DNA from 2 places in the Pseudomonas sp. PA-7-1E genome. Region 2 is predicted to be linked to the other one. Evidence: predicted binding sites of a transcription regulator. Region 2 holds the regulator's gene; the other holds the start of a gene.

Region 1 (7,527 bases), on a different contig from region 2:
TGCAGGGCGCGCAAAATGGCGGGCGGCGCGGCGATGTCCATGTCGGCGATCCACATCGGCAGAACGTCTTGCGGGTAACGGCTCCACTTGGTACTGCCGGTATCGAAGCGTGGGTGGATCGTGTCGAAATCAAAGCTCATGGACAGGCTCGTATCAGGGCGGCGGCGAAAGAATGGCGCCGATTCTAGCGCCATTAATTTTATAGGCCAGAGCTGATTGCCGCCTTGCACAGCGGTGTGCGTTCCATGACCGACAAGTTCTGTAATAAAAACGCCATTGCGCTGGGGATTGAATCAGCGAGGGGCTATTTTGGTGCATCTCAATAATCAGAGTAGCCATGGATGAAATACCAACCCTTGAGTCACACCTTGATTGCTACCGCGCTGGTATTAACGATCAACGGGGTGCATGCAGCTTCCCAAGCCCCGGTTGCGGGTGAAAATGGCATGGTGGTCACGGCCCAGCACCTGGCAACCCATGTGGGGGTCGATGTGCTCAAGGCCGGCGGCAACGCGGTCGATGCGGCGGTGGCAGTGGGTTACGCACTGGCGGTGGTGTACCCGGCGGCGGGCAACCTGGGCGGTGGCGGTTTCATGACGGTGCAACTGGCGGACGGGCGCAAGACCTTCCTCGACTTCCGCGAAAAAGCCCCGTTGGCGGCGACGGCCGATATGTACCTCGACAAGGCCGGCAATGTGGTCGAGGGCCTCAGCGCCAAAGGCCATTTGGCGGTCGGCGTACCAGGCACGGTGTCCGGCATGGAGCTGGCCCTGAGCAAATACGGCACCCTCAAGCGCGCCCAAGTGATTGCCCCGGCGATCAAGCTGGCGGAAAACGGCTTTGCGCTGGAGCAGGGCGATATCGACCTGTTGCACACCGCCACCGGTGAGTTCGAAAAAGACCAGGATATGCGTGGCATCTTCCTGCATAACGGCGAGCCGATGCAGGTAGGCCAGAAGCTGGTGCAGAAGGACCTGGCCAAGACCCTCAAGGAAATCTCGGCCAAGGGCACCGACGGTTTCTATAAAGGCTGGGTCGCCAAGGCGGTAGTGGATTCCAGCCAGGCCGGCAAAGGCATCATCACCCAGGCCGACCTCGACGCCTACAAAACCCGCGAACTGGCCCCCATCGAATGCGACTACCGTGGCTACCATGTGGTCTCGGCGCCGCCACCCAGCTCCGGCGGTGTGGTGATCTGCCAGATCATGAACATCCCCGAAGGCTACCCGATGGCCGATCTGGGCTATCACTCGGCCCAGGGCCTGCACTACCAGATCGAAGCGATGCGCCACGCCTACGTGGACCGCAACAGCTATCTCGGTGACCCGGACTTCGTGAAGAACCCCATCGAGCATCTGCTGGACAAGAACTACGCGGCCAAGCTACGTGCGGCGATCGAACCGCAAAAGGCCGGTGATTCCCAGGCAATCAAACCGGGTGTATCGCCCCATGAAGGCAATAACACCACCCACTATTCCATCGTCGACAAATGGGGCAACGCGGTCTCGGTGACCTATACCCTCAACGACTGGTTTGGTGCCGGGGTGATGGCGAGCAAGACCGGGGTGATTCTCAACGATGAAATGGACGACTTCACCGTCAAGGTCGGCGTGCCGAACATGTACGGGCTGGTACAGGGCGAAGCCAACGCCATCGCACCGGGCAAGGCGCCGCTGTCGTCGATGAGCCCGACCATCGTCACCAAGGACGGCAAGGCGGTGATGGTGGTCGGTACACCGGGGGGCAGCCGCATCATCACTGCCACCTTGCTGACCATCCTGAATGTCATCGACTACAAGATGAATATCCAGGAAGCCGTGGACGCGCCGCGCTTCCACCAGCAGTGGATGCCTGAGACCACCAACCTTGAGACGTTTGCCGTGAGCCCGGATACCCAGAAGATTCTCGAGAGCTGGGGCCATAAGTTTGCAGGTCCGCAAGATGCCAACCATTTGGCGGCGATCCTGGTCGGTGCGCCTGCTCTGGATGGCAAGCCGGTGGGTAACAACCGTTTCTATGGGGCCAATGACCCGCGACGCAATACGGGGTTGTCGTTGGGCTACTAAAGCTTCACACCGTTGGTGTAGGAGCGAGCTTGCTCGCGAAGATCGTTAACGATAACGCGGGGTGCCTGATTCACAGCGGCGCACTCCGGTTTTTCGCGAGCAAGCTCGCTCCTACAGGGGGAAGGCGAGCAACTGCTTGACGGCGGTAAATGCCGCCTGGCGGCGCTGCTCCCAATCCCCGCCAATCACCACCAGCGGCTGTCGATGCTCCTGCATCCACTCCAGGCTGGCCTGAAAAAACGCCCGGCGATCCGCCAGTTCCGGCTGGCAGCGCTGGCCGTCGGCACTCCATTCCACATCCTCGGGTGAGAGCAGCAGGTGCAGGTCGTAATGCCGCGCCAGAAGTTCGTCATCAAGCCAGCCGGGATAGTCGCCGAACAGGGTCTGGCTCCAGAGCTTGTTGGTCAGCAGGTGGGTGTCGAGGATCAGCAAGGCGGGGCGTTTGGCGCGGGCGGCATCCTCCCAGGCCAACTGGCCCTGGGCAATGGCCGGGATATCCGCCAGGGTGGTGTCGCGCTGATGCTGATCGATGAAGTACCGCACATATTCCCCCACCATCAACCCGCCGAAGCGCGCGTGCAACTGCGCCGCCAGCCAGCTCTTGCCGCTGGATTCGGGGCCCGCCAATACCACCACTTTCATGTGCGCAACGCCGGGTCGGCGCGCCACTCGCGCCAGCCTTGCACGGCAATCACGGTAAACAATGCATAGAGTGCAGCCGTGAGATAGAGGCCTTTGTAGAGGAACAGACCGACGAAGATCACATCCACCACAATCCACAACGGCCAGCACTGCACGCGTTTTTGCGCCATCCACATCTGCGCGACCAGGCTGAAGCCGGTGAGGGCGGCGTCGAGCCAGGGCTGGGCGGCGTCAGTCCAGTGGGCCATGGCGGCGCCCAGCAGCAGACTGCCGACGGCGCCCACAGCCAGGCTGGCCATGATTGCCGGCGCTTTCAGGCTGGTGACCTGGCGGCCTTGCTTGACCTCGCCAGCGCGGGTCCACTGCCACCAACCGTAAACTTGCAGCGCCGCGTAGACCACTTGCAGCAGCATGTCCGAGTAGAGCTTGACCTCGAAAAACACCCAGGTGTAGAGCAACACCATCACCAGGCCGATGGGCCAGCACCAGGGGTTTTGTTTGACCGTCAGCCAGACAGCGATCACCCCCAGGGCGGCGGCGAACAGTTCAAGCCCGGACATGGCGGATCCTTGGGAGAGTGGGAGAGGGCGGTGATTGTACCCAGAGCTAACCGATCATCAAACATAGCAATGCGTCATTGCCCTCTGCAGGAGCGAGCTTGCTCGCGAAGATCGTCAAGGTTACCGCGTATTGTCTGAATAACCGCGGTGCCTATGGGTTTTTCGCGAGCAAGCTCGCTCCTACAAAAGGCTAATCAGCGCTAGATTCGGAATTGGCGCAGCAACCCATCAAGCTGCTCACTCAAGCCACGCAACTGCGCACTCGCCACGCTCGATTGCTCCGCCGCCAGCGCCGTGCTATGGGACAGCCCGGCCGCTTGGGTGACGTTCTGGTTGATGTCTTCCACCACATGGGCCTGCTGCAGGGTGGCGCTGGCAATCGAGGCGTTCAGGCCGTTGAGGTTGTGCAGTGCCTGGCCGATGGCGGTGAGGCTTGCACCGGCCTGGCCGGCTTGCTCGATGGTCAGTTGCGAGGCGCTGTGGCTGTCGCTGATGACCTTGACCGCCGCTTCCGAGTGACCTTGCAGGCGCTCGATCATTACCTGGATCTCGGCGGTGGATTTCTGCGTGCGCTGGGCCAGCAGCCGCACCTCATCGGCGACCACCGCAAACCCACGGCCTTGCTCCCCGGCGCGGGCGGCTTCGATGGCGGCGTTGAGGGCGAGCAGGTTGGTCTGGTCGGCGATGGAGCGGATCACCTCCAGTACCCCGCCGATCTGCGTGCTTTCGCTGGAGAGTGTGCGGATCACCTCCACAGCCTGGCTGATGGTGGTGGAGAGCTGGTCGATCTGCTGCAAGCTGCCGTCGATGTTGACCTGGCCCTGTTGTGCCTGGGCCTGGGCATCGCGCATTTCGCTGGCGGCGTGTTCGGCATTCTTCGCTACGTCCTGCACGCCGTAAGTGACTTCATTGATGGCGGTGGCCACCAGTTCCATCTGCTGCGATTGCTGCTGGCTGCGGTCATGGGCCTGGCTGGCGTTGTGGCCCAGCTCGGTGGACGACTGGCCCAGGGCGTTCGCGCACACCTGCAACTGGCCGACAACCTGGCGCAGCTTGGCGGTGAAGCTATTGAAGTGCTGGGCCAGTGCGGTCAGTTCGTCACGACCGTGGGTGTCGAGGCTGTGGGTCAGGTCGCTTTCGCCGCTGGCGATATTGCCCATGGCATTCACCGCCGCCTGCAACGGCTGCACGATGCTGCGAGCGATCAACACCACCAGCAGGGCCATCATCAACGCAATGCCCAGGCCAATGGCCGAGGCTTTCCACACCTGGCCCCTGAATTCAGCCTGTACATCGTCGACGTAGACGCCGGAGCCGATAATCCAGCCCCAGGGTTCGAACAGTTGGATGTACGAGGTTTTCTCTACCGGCGCTTCGGCGCCGGGTTTCGGCCAGCGGTAGTTGACGATGCCGGCGCCCTTGGCCTTGGCCAGGCTCACGAATTCGTTGAACACGGCGAAACCGTCCGGGTCGCGAATTGCCGAGAGGTTCTGACCGTCGAGCTTGGGGTTGGCCGCGTGCATGATCATCACGGGGGTGAGGTCGTTGATCCAGAAGTAATCATCGTGGTCATAACGCAGGCCGCGCACCGCGCTCAAGGCCTGTTGTTGCGCGGCGTCGCGGGTCAGTACGCCGGTTTTTTCCAGGTTCTGGTAATAGCTGAGTACGCCACTGGCGGTCTGTACCACGTGCTGGGTCTGCTGGCGCTTGGCCTGGTAGAGGTCGCCGTGGATCTGGTTGAGCATCAACAGCCCCAAGGCCAGCAGCATCAACACGGCGACTATCAGGATCAGCCAAAGGCGGCGGCTGATCGACATGCTGCGCAAACTGTTCATCGTCCTGTCACTCCCTGCTCTTTATAATTGTGGTGCTGCTTCGAGATTTCCGGCGTGTCTGATAGGCTTTCGGCCCGGAATCGAAAAACCTGAGTACTGCCTGATTTTTCACGGAATTTTTGCAGACCGGCGTTGAGAATCAACTGCGGGCGCTTGTGTGCGCTCGTCGTCAGTGAACTTAAAAAAGACTAAGAGGCATGCCGCGCGCATGACCTTTGGAGACAACATGGATTTTTGGACCGCCATACAGGCATTGATTCTCGGCATCGTCGAGGGGCTTACGGAGTTCTTGCCGATCTCCAGCACTGGCCACCAGATCATCGTCGCCGACCTGATCAATTTTGGCGGCGAGCGTTTCGAAGCCTTCAATATCATCATCCAGTTGGGCGCGATCCTGGCGGTAGTCTGGGAGTTTCGGCGCAAGATCTTTGACGTGGTCATCGGCTTGCCGACTCAGCCCAAGGCCCGGCGCTTTACCGTCAACCTGATCATCGCCGTGTTGCCGGCGGTGGTACTGGGGGTGATTTTTGCCGACCTGATCAAGCACTACCTGTTTAACCCGATCACTGTAGCGACTGCCCTGGTAGTGGGGGGCGTGATCATGTTGTGGGCCGAGCGCCGTCAACATGCAGTGCGGGCTGAAACCGTCGACGACATCACCTGGAAAGACGCCCTCAAGGTCGGCCTGGCCCAGTGCCTGGCGATGATCCCGGGCACTTCGCGCTCCGGTGCAACGATCATCGGCGGCCTGTTGTTCGGCCTGTCGCGCAAGACAGCTACCGAGTTCTCGTTCTTCCTGGCGATGCCGACCATGGTCGGTGCGGCGGTGTACTCGGGCTATAAATACCGTGACCTGTTCCAGCCCGCGGACCTGCCGGTGTTCGCCATTGGCTTTGTCACCTCGTTCATCTTCGCCATGATTGCGGTCAAGGCCCTGCTCAAGTTCATCGCCAGCCACAGCTACGCGGCGTTTGCCTGGTACCGGATTGCGTTCGGCCTGGTGATCCTGGTGACCTGGCAGTTCGGCTGGATCGACTGGACTGCGGTCAAGCCATGACTATCCAGCACCCACGCCTGAAGGCGCTGATCTTTGTACTGCTGTGTGCCGCGCCGCTGCTGGGCTCGGCGTTGCTGTGGTATCGCGGCGAAACGGTAATTCCGTTGATGGCCTATGGCGCGGTCAGCGTGGTTGCGTTCTTCTTGTACTGGAGCGATAAGCGCAAGGCGCAGACCGAAGGCTGGCGCACCCCGGAAAACATCCTGCATGCGGTGGAGTTGGCGGGCGGTTGGCCGGGGGCGTTGATAGCCCAGCAGGTGTTCCGGCACAAGACGCGCAAGGTGTCTTACCAGGTGTTGTTCTGGGTGATTGTGCTGTTGCACCAGGTGTTCTGGCTGGACCAGCTGTTCCTCGGCGGCACCTTGCTGTCAATCCTCTAGCCGCAAGCCAATCTGTGTGCGCTTGGGCAGCTTGCTCACCACCAACTGGTGGGAGCGCTGCAACAGGCCACGCAGTTCCTCTGCGCCCAAAGGGTAGGGCGTGTTCATGATGACCCACTGCGCCCTCGCCAGGTAAGGCGCCGGGTGAATGCCCGGGCGGTCGACGTGACCCAGGAACAGTTCTTTGTCGACCTTGAAGGCCAGCGACTCACCGCGCAGGTTCTGCAAGGCGAACATCTTGTTGCCAGCAACCGAAAACACCCGCACGCCACCCCATTTATAGTCTTCCCGTGCGCCTGGCAGGCTCAGGCAAAAACGTGCGACTTGTTCTTCCGTCATGCTCATAGCAGCCGATCTCCACAGCCTTTGAAGCCTTCTTCCAGATAGTCGATCCAGGCCCGGATGGCCGGCAGCACGCCGCGCCGGTGCGGGTATACCGCCTGCAGCCAGCCGCCTGGCAATGACCATTGCGGCAGCAGTTGCACCAGCCGGCCGCTGGCCAGTTCTTCTTCGCAGTACATCATTGGCAGCACCGTAAAGCCCACGCCCATCATTGCGCTGGCCTTGCGCACGATAAAGTCTTCGATGCCCAGGCGCGCCTCCATCACTAGCTCATGCATGTTGCCCTGGGGGTCGATGATGCGTTGGTGCACCATTCGGTCCGCCTCGAGTGCGCCAAGGATTGGCAACTGCTTGAGGTCTTCCAGGGTTTCGACCCGCCGCTCACGCATGAAAACGGGGCTGGCCACCAGCACGGTATGCGCCTGGCGCAGGCGTTTGGTGACCAGCAACGGGTCTTCGTCGCCCAGTTCGCGTACGCGCAGCGCTACATCAATGCCTTCGGCCACCAGGTCGACGCGGCGATTCACCAGGGTCATGTCCAACTGCACCAACGGGTGCGCGGCCAAAAAACCGGCTACCAGCTCCGGCAGGATCTGCTGGGCCAGGCCCACCGGGCAACTGACCCGCAAGCGCCCCCGTGGTTCG
Region 2 (7,527 bases):
GCGTGACGCTCTGCGTCACCCTTGCAGAGTGCTCAAGTCGTGCGCCTGGCTCGGGACGCGGAGCGTCCCAGGCGGCATTCCCGCGCAGAGCGTGGGAATGATCGAGGGAACCGCGTTATTGTTCTAGCCTCAGGTATCAAGCCTCTTGATCGTTCCCACGCTCCCGCGTGGGGAACGCATCGCGTGACGCTCTGCGTCACCCTTGCAGAGTGCTCAAGTCGTGCGCCTGGCTCGGGACGCGGAGCGTCCCAGGCGGCATTCCCGCGCAGAGCGTGGGAATGATCCAGGGAACCGCGTTATTGTTCTAGCCTCAGGTATCAAGCCTCTTGATCGTTCCCACGCTCCCGCGTGGGAACGCATCGCGTGACGCTCTGCGTCACCCTTGCAGAGTACTCAAGTCGTGCGCCTGACACACCGCATCGCAGGCAAGCCAACTCCCACACTTGAATCGGTTTACCACTCGAAAATCGGCCCCGAAAGCAAAGTTGGAAGGCTTCTTGCAACCCCGCCTCCAAGTCGCCCTCCAGCGTCAAAACTTTGCTTCAAGGACCCGAGGAATACCGGTGGTAGATCGCTCTCAAATGCTCAACACGGCCCGTGGCACCCTGACTGACCTGTCGCGGGGCAATCTGGGTGTGCCGTTGTTGTTGCTGGTGATGCTGGCAATGATGATGTTGCCGATGCCGCCGTTCCTGCTCGACGTGTTCTTTACCTTCAACATTGCCCTGTCCGTCGTTGTGTTGCTGGTGTGCGTGTACGCCTTGCGGCCGCTGGATTTCGCGGTGTTCCCGACGATTCTGCTGGTGGCGACCCTGCTGCGTCTGGCATTGAACGTCGCTTCCACGCGGGTGGTGATGCTCCACGGCCAGGACGGCCACGCCGCCGCCGGCAAGGTAATCCAGGCCTTCGGTGAGGTGGTCATCGGCGGTAACTACGTGGTCGGTATCGTGGTGTTCGCGATCCTGATGATCATCAACTTCGTCGTGGTGACCAAGGGCGCCGGGCGGATTTCCGAGGTGAGCGCGCGGTTTACCCTCGACGCCATGCCCGGCAAGCAGATGGCCATCGACGCCGACCTCAACGCCGGCCTGATCGACCAGGGCCAAGCCAAGGCCCGTCGGGCGGAAGTCGCCCAGGAAGCCGAGTTCTACGGCTCCATGGACGGTGCCAGCAAGTTTGTGCGCGGCGACGCCATCGCCGGCCTGTTGATTCTGTTCATCAACCTGATCGGCGGTGTGGCCGTCGGTATGTTTCAGCACGGCATGACATTCGGCGATGCCGGCAAGGTGTATGCCTTGCTGACCATCGGTGACGGTTTAGTGGCGCAATTGCCATCACTGTTGTTATCCACAGCGGCGGCCATCATGGTTACCCGTGCTTCGGGCTCCGAAGACATGGGCAAGCAGATCAGTCGGCAGATGTTCGCTTCGCCCAAGGCCCTGGCCGTGGCGGCGGGCATCATGGCGATCATGGGCATTGTGCCGGGCATGCCGCACTTCTCGTTCCTGAGCATGGCGGCCCTGGCGGGTGGTGCGGCGTACCTGTTCTGGAAAAAGCAGAACCAGGTCAAAGTCCAGGCCCAGCAGGAAATCGCCCGTCAACAGGAGCTGCTGCCATCCCCGGCCCGCGCCCAGGAAACCAAGGAGTTGGGCTGGGACGACGTCACGCCCATCGACATGATCGGCCTGGAAGTCGGTTACCGCCTGATCCCGCTGGTCGACCGCAACCAGGGTGGGCAACTGCTGGCGCGGATCAAGGGTGTGCGCAAGAAGCTGTCCCAGGACCTGGGTTTCTTGATGCCCACTGTGCATATCCGTGACAACCTCGACCTGGCCCCCAGCGCTTATCGCCTGACCCTGATGGGGGTAATCCTGGCCGAAGCCGAGATCTACCCGGACCGCGAACTGGCGATCAACCCCGGCCAAGTGTTCGGTACCCTCAACGGCATTACCGCCAAAGATCCGGCTTTCGGCCTGGAAGCGGTGTGGATCGAAGTCAGCCAGCGCAGCCAGGCGCAGTCCCTCGGTTACACCGTGGTGGATGCCAGCACCGTGGTCGCCACGCACCTCAACCAGATTCTCTACAAGCACTCCCACGAGTTGATCGGCCACGAGGAAGTCCAGCAATTGATGGGCTTGCTGGCCAAATCGTCGCCAAAACTGGCCGAAGAGCTGGTGCCTGGCGTGCTGTCACTGTCGCAGTTGCTCAAGGTGTTGCAAGCGCTGTTGGCCGAACAGGTGCCCGTGCGCGACATTCGCAGCATTGCCGAGGCCATCGCCAACAATGCCGCCAAGAGTCAAGATACTGCCGCTCTGGTGGCGGCGGTGCGTGTCGGCGTGTCCCGCGCAATCGTGCAAAGCATTGTAGGGACTGAGTCGGAGCTGCCTGTGATCACCCTGGAGCCCAGGTTGGAACAAATATTGCTCAATAGTATTCAGAAGGCAGGGCAAGGCCAGGAAGAGGGCGTTTTACTGGAGCCAAGCATGGCTGAAAAGCTGCAGCGTTCGTTGATCGACGCCGCACAGCGCCAGGAAATGCAGGGCAACCCGGTGATCCTGCTGGTGGCCGGCCCGGTTCGCGCGATGTTGTCGCGGTTCGGACGCCTGGCCGTACCGAATTTGCACGTGTTGGCTTACCAGGAAATTCCTGACAATAAGCAAGTGACTATTGTCGCGACAGTTGGGCCCAATGGCTGAGGTAGTGGGTTATGCAAGTTAAGCGTTTTTTCGCCGCCGATATGCGTCAGGCCATGAAACTGGTCCGTGATGAGCTGGGCGCCGATGCCGCGATTATCGGTAACCGTCGGATTGCCGGCGGTGTCGAGCTGACGGCTGCCCTGGATTACACGCCCCAGGCGCTGGCCCCGCGCGTGCCAAACATGGAGCTCGAAGACGAGCTGCGCAAGACCGCCTCGCGCATTGTGTCGGCCCAGGCTGAACTGAGCATGCGTGGCGACAGCGATGCCAGCACCAATCGCCAGCTGTTTGCCGGCCTGCCGCTGACCGCCGCCGAGCCGCTGGTTGAACCCACCTTTGTCGAACCGCCGCGTCCTGCAGCGCCTGCCCCGGCTGCCGCAGTTGACCAGCGCGTGATTGACTCGATGCGTTTTGAACTCAACGGCCTGCGTGAATTGCTCGAAGTGCAGCTCGGCTCGCTGGCCTGGACCCAACTGCAAGGCAGCAAGCCGCAGCAAGCCAACCTCTGGCGTCGCCTGCAACGCATCGGCCTGTCCGGCCCGTTGTCCCGCGACCTGCTGGCCTTGACCGCTGAAGTCGAAGAGCCGCGGCAGGCCTGGCGCATGCTGCTGGCGCACTTGGCGCGCATGATTGCCACGCCGGAAATCGAACCCCTGGAAGAGGGCGGTGTAATCGCCATGGTCGGCCCCGCCGGCATGGGCAAGACCACCACCCTGGCAAAGCTTGCGGCCCGTTACGTGCTTAAATACGGCGCGCAGAATATCGCCCTGGTGAGCATGGACAGTTACCGTATCGGCGCTCAGGAGCAGCTCAAGACCCTGGGCCGCATCCTCAACGTGCCGGTGACCCATGTCGACCCGGGCCAGTCCCTGGCCAATGCCCTCGACCCGTTGCTGCGCAAGCGCGTGGTGCTGATCGATACCGCCGGCCTGCAAGCCAGTGATCCGGCGCTGCGCATGCAGCTCGAAAGCCTGGCCGGGCGAGGCATCAAGTCAAAAAATTACCTGGTGCTTGCAACCACCAGCCAGAAACAGGTTCTTACCGCTGCTTATCACAGTTACAAGCGTTGCGGCCTGGCCGGTTGCATCCTCACCAAGCTCGACGAAACCGCGAGCCTGGGCGAGGTGTTGAGCCTGGCCATCAGCCATGAGTTACCGGTTGCCTACCTCACCGACGGGCCGCGGATCCCGGATGATCTGCATCTGCCGCGCCGTCATCAGTTGGTCAGCCGTGCCGTGAGTGTGCAAATGCAAGACGAGCCTAGCGAGGAAGCGATGGCCGATATGTTCGCCGACCTTTACCACCACCCGGCTAAACGGGTGGGTTGAGGCAGGATGAACACCGTGAAATGTACCTACATCGATGGTCTGCAAGCGATTCACGCGGCCAAGCCATGTAGCCTGCGTCTAAGCAAGACAAGGTAAAGAAATAAAATGGGCAGCATGCATCCCGTACAGGTGATCGCGGTGACCGGCGGCAAAGGTGGCGTCGGGAAAACTAACGTGTCAGTGAATTTGTCCCTGGCCCTGGCAGAGCTTGGCCGTCGCGTCATGCTGCTGGATGCTGACCTGGGCTTGGCGAACGTGGACGTTCTGCTGGGGCTGACACCCAAACATACCCTGGCCGATGTGATCGAAGGCCGTTGTGAGCTGCGCGACGTGCTGCTCCAGGGCCCCGGAGGCATTCGCATCGTGCCGGCGGCCTCGGGCACCCAGAGCATGGTGCACCTGAGCCCCGCGCAGCATGCCGGGCTGATCCAGGCGTTCAGCGACATCGGCGACAACCTCGACGTGCTGGTGATCGACACCGCCGCCGGGATCGGCGAGTCGGTGGTCAGCTTTGTGCGCGCAGCGCAGGAAGTGCTGTTGGTGGTGTGCGACGAGCCCACCTCGATCACCGATGCCTACGCGCTGATCAAGCTGCTTAACCGTGACTACGGCATGAACCGCTTCCGCGTTCTGGCCAACATGGCCCAGAGCCCGCAGGAAGGGCGCAACCTATTCGCCAAGTTGACCAAGGTCACGGACCGCTTCCTCGATGTGGCTTTACAATACGTCGGCGCAGTTCCCTATGACGAGTGTGTGCGCAAGGCCGTGCAAAAGCAGCGTGCGGTCTACGAAGCGTTCCCTCGTTCGAAATGCGCACTGGCGTTCAAGGCCATTGCCCAGAAGGTCGATACCTGGCCGTTGCCCGCCAACCCGCGGGGGCATCTGGAGTTTTTCGTCGAGCGTTTGGTGCATCAGACGAGCGCAGGACCGGTGCTATGACATCCAGCGGCTACAACCTTTACAAAAAGTCGGCACGTGACAGCCAGGGCGAATTGATCGAGCGCTATGCGCCGTTGGTCAAGCGCATTGCCTATCACCTGTTGGCGCGCCTGCCTGCGAGTGTGCAGGTCGAAGACTTGATCCAGGCCGGCATGATCGGCCTGCTTGAAGTCTCGACCAAATACGACGCCAGCAAGGGTGCCAGTTTCGAAACGTATGCGGGTATCCGTATCCGTGGCGCGATGCTCGATGAAGTGCGTAAAGGCGATTGGGCGCCGCGTTCGGTACACCGCAATACGCGCATGGTCAGCGATGCAATTCGTGCAATTGAAGCAAAAACCGGCCGTGACGCTAAAGATCATGAAGTTGCGGCCGAACTCCAATTGAGTCTCGACGATTACTACGGGATTTTGAACGATACCTTGGGCAGCCGCCTGTTCAGTTTCGACGACCTTTTACAGGACGGCGAGCACGAAGGGCTGCACGAGGACGGCGCGAGCGCGCATACGGAGCCGTCGCGCGACCTGGAAGATGAACGTTTCCAGGGCGCGTTGGCCGATGCAATCGCCAATTTGCCAGAGCGTGAGCGGCTGGTGCTGGCGCTGTACTACGACGAAGAGCTTAACCTCAAGGAAATCGGTGAGGTCCTGGGGGTCAGCGAATCGCGTGTCAGCCAGTTGCATAGCCAGTGCGCAGCCCGCTTGCGGGGCCGATTGGCCGAGTGGCGCGCGCGCTGACAGGCAGTGTGGGGGCACTGCAGACGCTGCCGTGAGATCGCAAGGTTTCGCGGCTATGTGCCGTGGTGCCCTGGGCAGTCCTTTTTGTGTAACGCCTGTTGATTGAAATGGCGCGTCCAGGTGCTGGGCGCGTTTAAGACTGCTTGGAGGTCGAATTGGACAAGAACATGAAAATCCTCATCGTTGATGACTTCTCAACGATGCGGCGGATCATTAAAAACCTGTTGCGTGACCTTGGGTTCACCAACACGGTCGAGGCGGATGACGGCCTGACGGCCATTCCGATCCTCAACAGCGGGAGCATCGACTTTCTGGTGACCGACTGGAACATGCCGGGCATGACCGGTATCGACCTGCTGCGCCATGTGCGCGCCGATGAAAAACTGCGCAGCCTGCCTGTGCTGATGGTGACCGCCGAAGCCAAGCGCGAACAGATCATCGAAGCCGCCCAAGCCGGGGTCAACGGTTACGTGGTCAAGCCATTCACGGCACTGGCCTTGAAAGAGAAGATCGAGAAAATCTTCGAACGCATCCACGGCTAATGCCATCGCGGGGGAGCTATGGAGCATAACGAAACGTCACAGGGCGACTTTGAGTCGACCCTGAAAAAACATGCTCACCAGTTGGTCGACAGCCTGGAAAAAGGCCAGTTCGCCGATGCGGTGCAGTTGATCCATGAGCTTAACCAGACCCGTGACCGCGGCCTGTACCAGGAAGTGGGCAAGCTCACACGCGAGCTGCACAGCGCAATCGTCAATTTCCAGATTGACCCGCGCATGCCCCAGGCCGAAGAAATTTCCCAGATCACTGATGCCACTGAACGTCTGTCCTATGTGGTCAGGCTGACTGAGGCAGCGGCCAACCGCACCATGGACCTGGTGGAAAACGCCACGCCCCTGGTCAACGGCATGGCCACCGAAGCCCAGGCCTTGAGCCAGGACTGGGGCCGCTTCATGCGCCGCGAAGTGGGCGCTGAAGAGTTTCGTGAATTGGCGCGTCGCGTCGACGGGTTCCTGTCGCGCAGCGAACAGGAAAACCGCACGGTGGCCAGCAACCTCAACGACATCCTGCTGGCCCAGGATTACCAGGACCTCACCGGCCAGGTGATCAAGCGCGTGACCCAGTTGGTTACCGAAGTGGAAAGCAACTTGCTCAAATTGGTGCTGATGGCCGGCCAGGTCGATCGTTTTGCCGGCATCGAACATGACCGTGAAGCGATCCTCTCTGAAAAAGATCCACAAAAACATCTCGCCAAGGGTGAAGGTCCGCAGATTCATGCCGATAAACGTGAAGACGTTGTGTCAGGTCAGGATGACGTAGATGACCTGTTATCCAGTTTAGGCTTCTAAGGAGCACCCACATGAGCTTCGGCGCCGATGAAGAAATCCTTCAGGATTTCCTTGTAGAGGCCGGCGAAATTCTAGAGCAACTGTCCGAACAACTGGTCGAGCTGGAAAGCCGACCGGATGATGCGAACCTGCTCAATGCAATTTTTCGCGGTTTTCACACTGTAAAAGGGGGCGCCGGCTTCCTCCAGCTCCATGAGCTGGTGGAGTGCTGCCACATCGCCGAGAACGTCTTCGACATCCTGCGCAAGGGTGAGCGTCACGTCGACTCGGAATTGATGGACGTGATTCTCGAAGCACTGGATGCGGTCAACGGGATGTTCAGCCAGGTGCGTGAACGTGCACCGATCACCGCTGCCACGCCGGAACTGCTGGCCGCCCTGGCGCGCCTGGCCGAACCTGCCGACACCGCGGCTGCGCCGGTGGTCGAGGCTGCGCCGGAGCCGGTGGCGCAAGCCGAGCCGGACGTGACCGACAGTGA

Evidence for each region. The regulator FliA, encoded in region 2, starts transcription of late flagellar genes. The targets are predictions, from matches to a motif close to CTAAAGTTTNNNNNNNNNNNGCCGNTAA.
Region 1: a site for FliA is predicted at 5,170-5,197, ahead of GIW79_RS12715 (methyl-accepting chemotaxis protein). Genes of this name have one in related genera too.

The regions. Positions count from the first base shown of each region.
Region 1 covers NZ_WKFA01000015.1:70,135-77,661, forward strand. The annotation lists gene GIW79_RS12695 (MalY/PatB family protein) at 1-140, opposite strand, end outside; gene ggt (gamma-glutamyltransferase) at 342-2,066, shown strand; gene GIW79_RS12705 (AAA family ATPase) at 2,178-2,708, opposite strand; gene pnuC (nicotinamide riboside transporter PnuC) at 2,705-3,268, opposite strand; gene GIW79_RS12715 (methyl-accepting chemotaxis protein) at 3,469-5,103, opposite strand; gene GIW79_RS12720 (undecaprenyl-diphosphate phosphatase) at 5,330-6,160, shown strand; gene GIW79_RS12725 (DUF1294 domain-containing protein) at 6,157-6,540, shown strand; gene GIW79_RS12730 (MmcQ/YjbR family DNA-binding protein) at 6,529-6,885, opposite strand; gene GIW79_RS12735 (LysR substrate-binding domain-containing protein) at 6,882-7,527, opposite strand, start outside.
Region 2 covers NZ_WKFA01000008.1:42,530-50,056, forward strand. The annotation lists gene flhA (flagellar biosynthesis protein FlhA) at 582-2,696, shown strand; gene flhF (flagellar biosynthesis protein FlhF) at 2,708-4,024, shown strand; gene fleN (flagellar synthesis regulator FleN) at 4,130-4,963, shown strand; gene fliA (RNA polymerase sigma factor FliA) at 4,960-5,700, shown strand; gene GIW79_RS07610 (chemotaxis response regulator CheY) at 5,868-6,242, shown strand; gene GIW79_RS07615 (protein phosphatase CheZ) at 6,261-7,049, shown strand; gene GIW79_RS07620 (chemotaxis protein CheA) at 7,061-7,527, shown strand, end outside.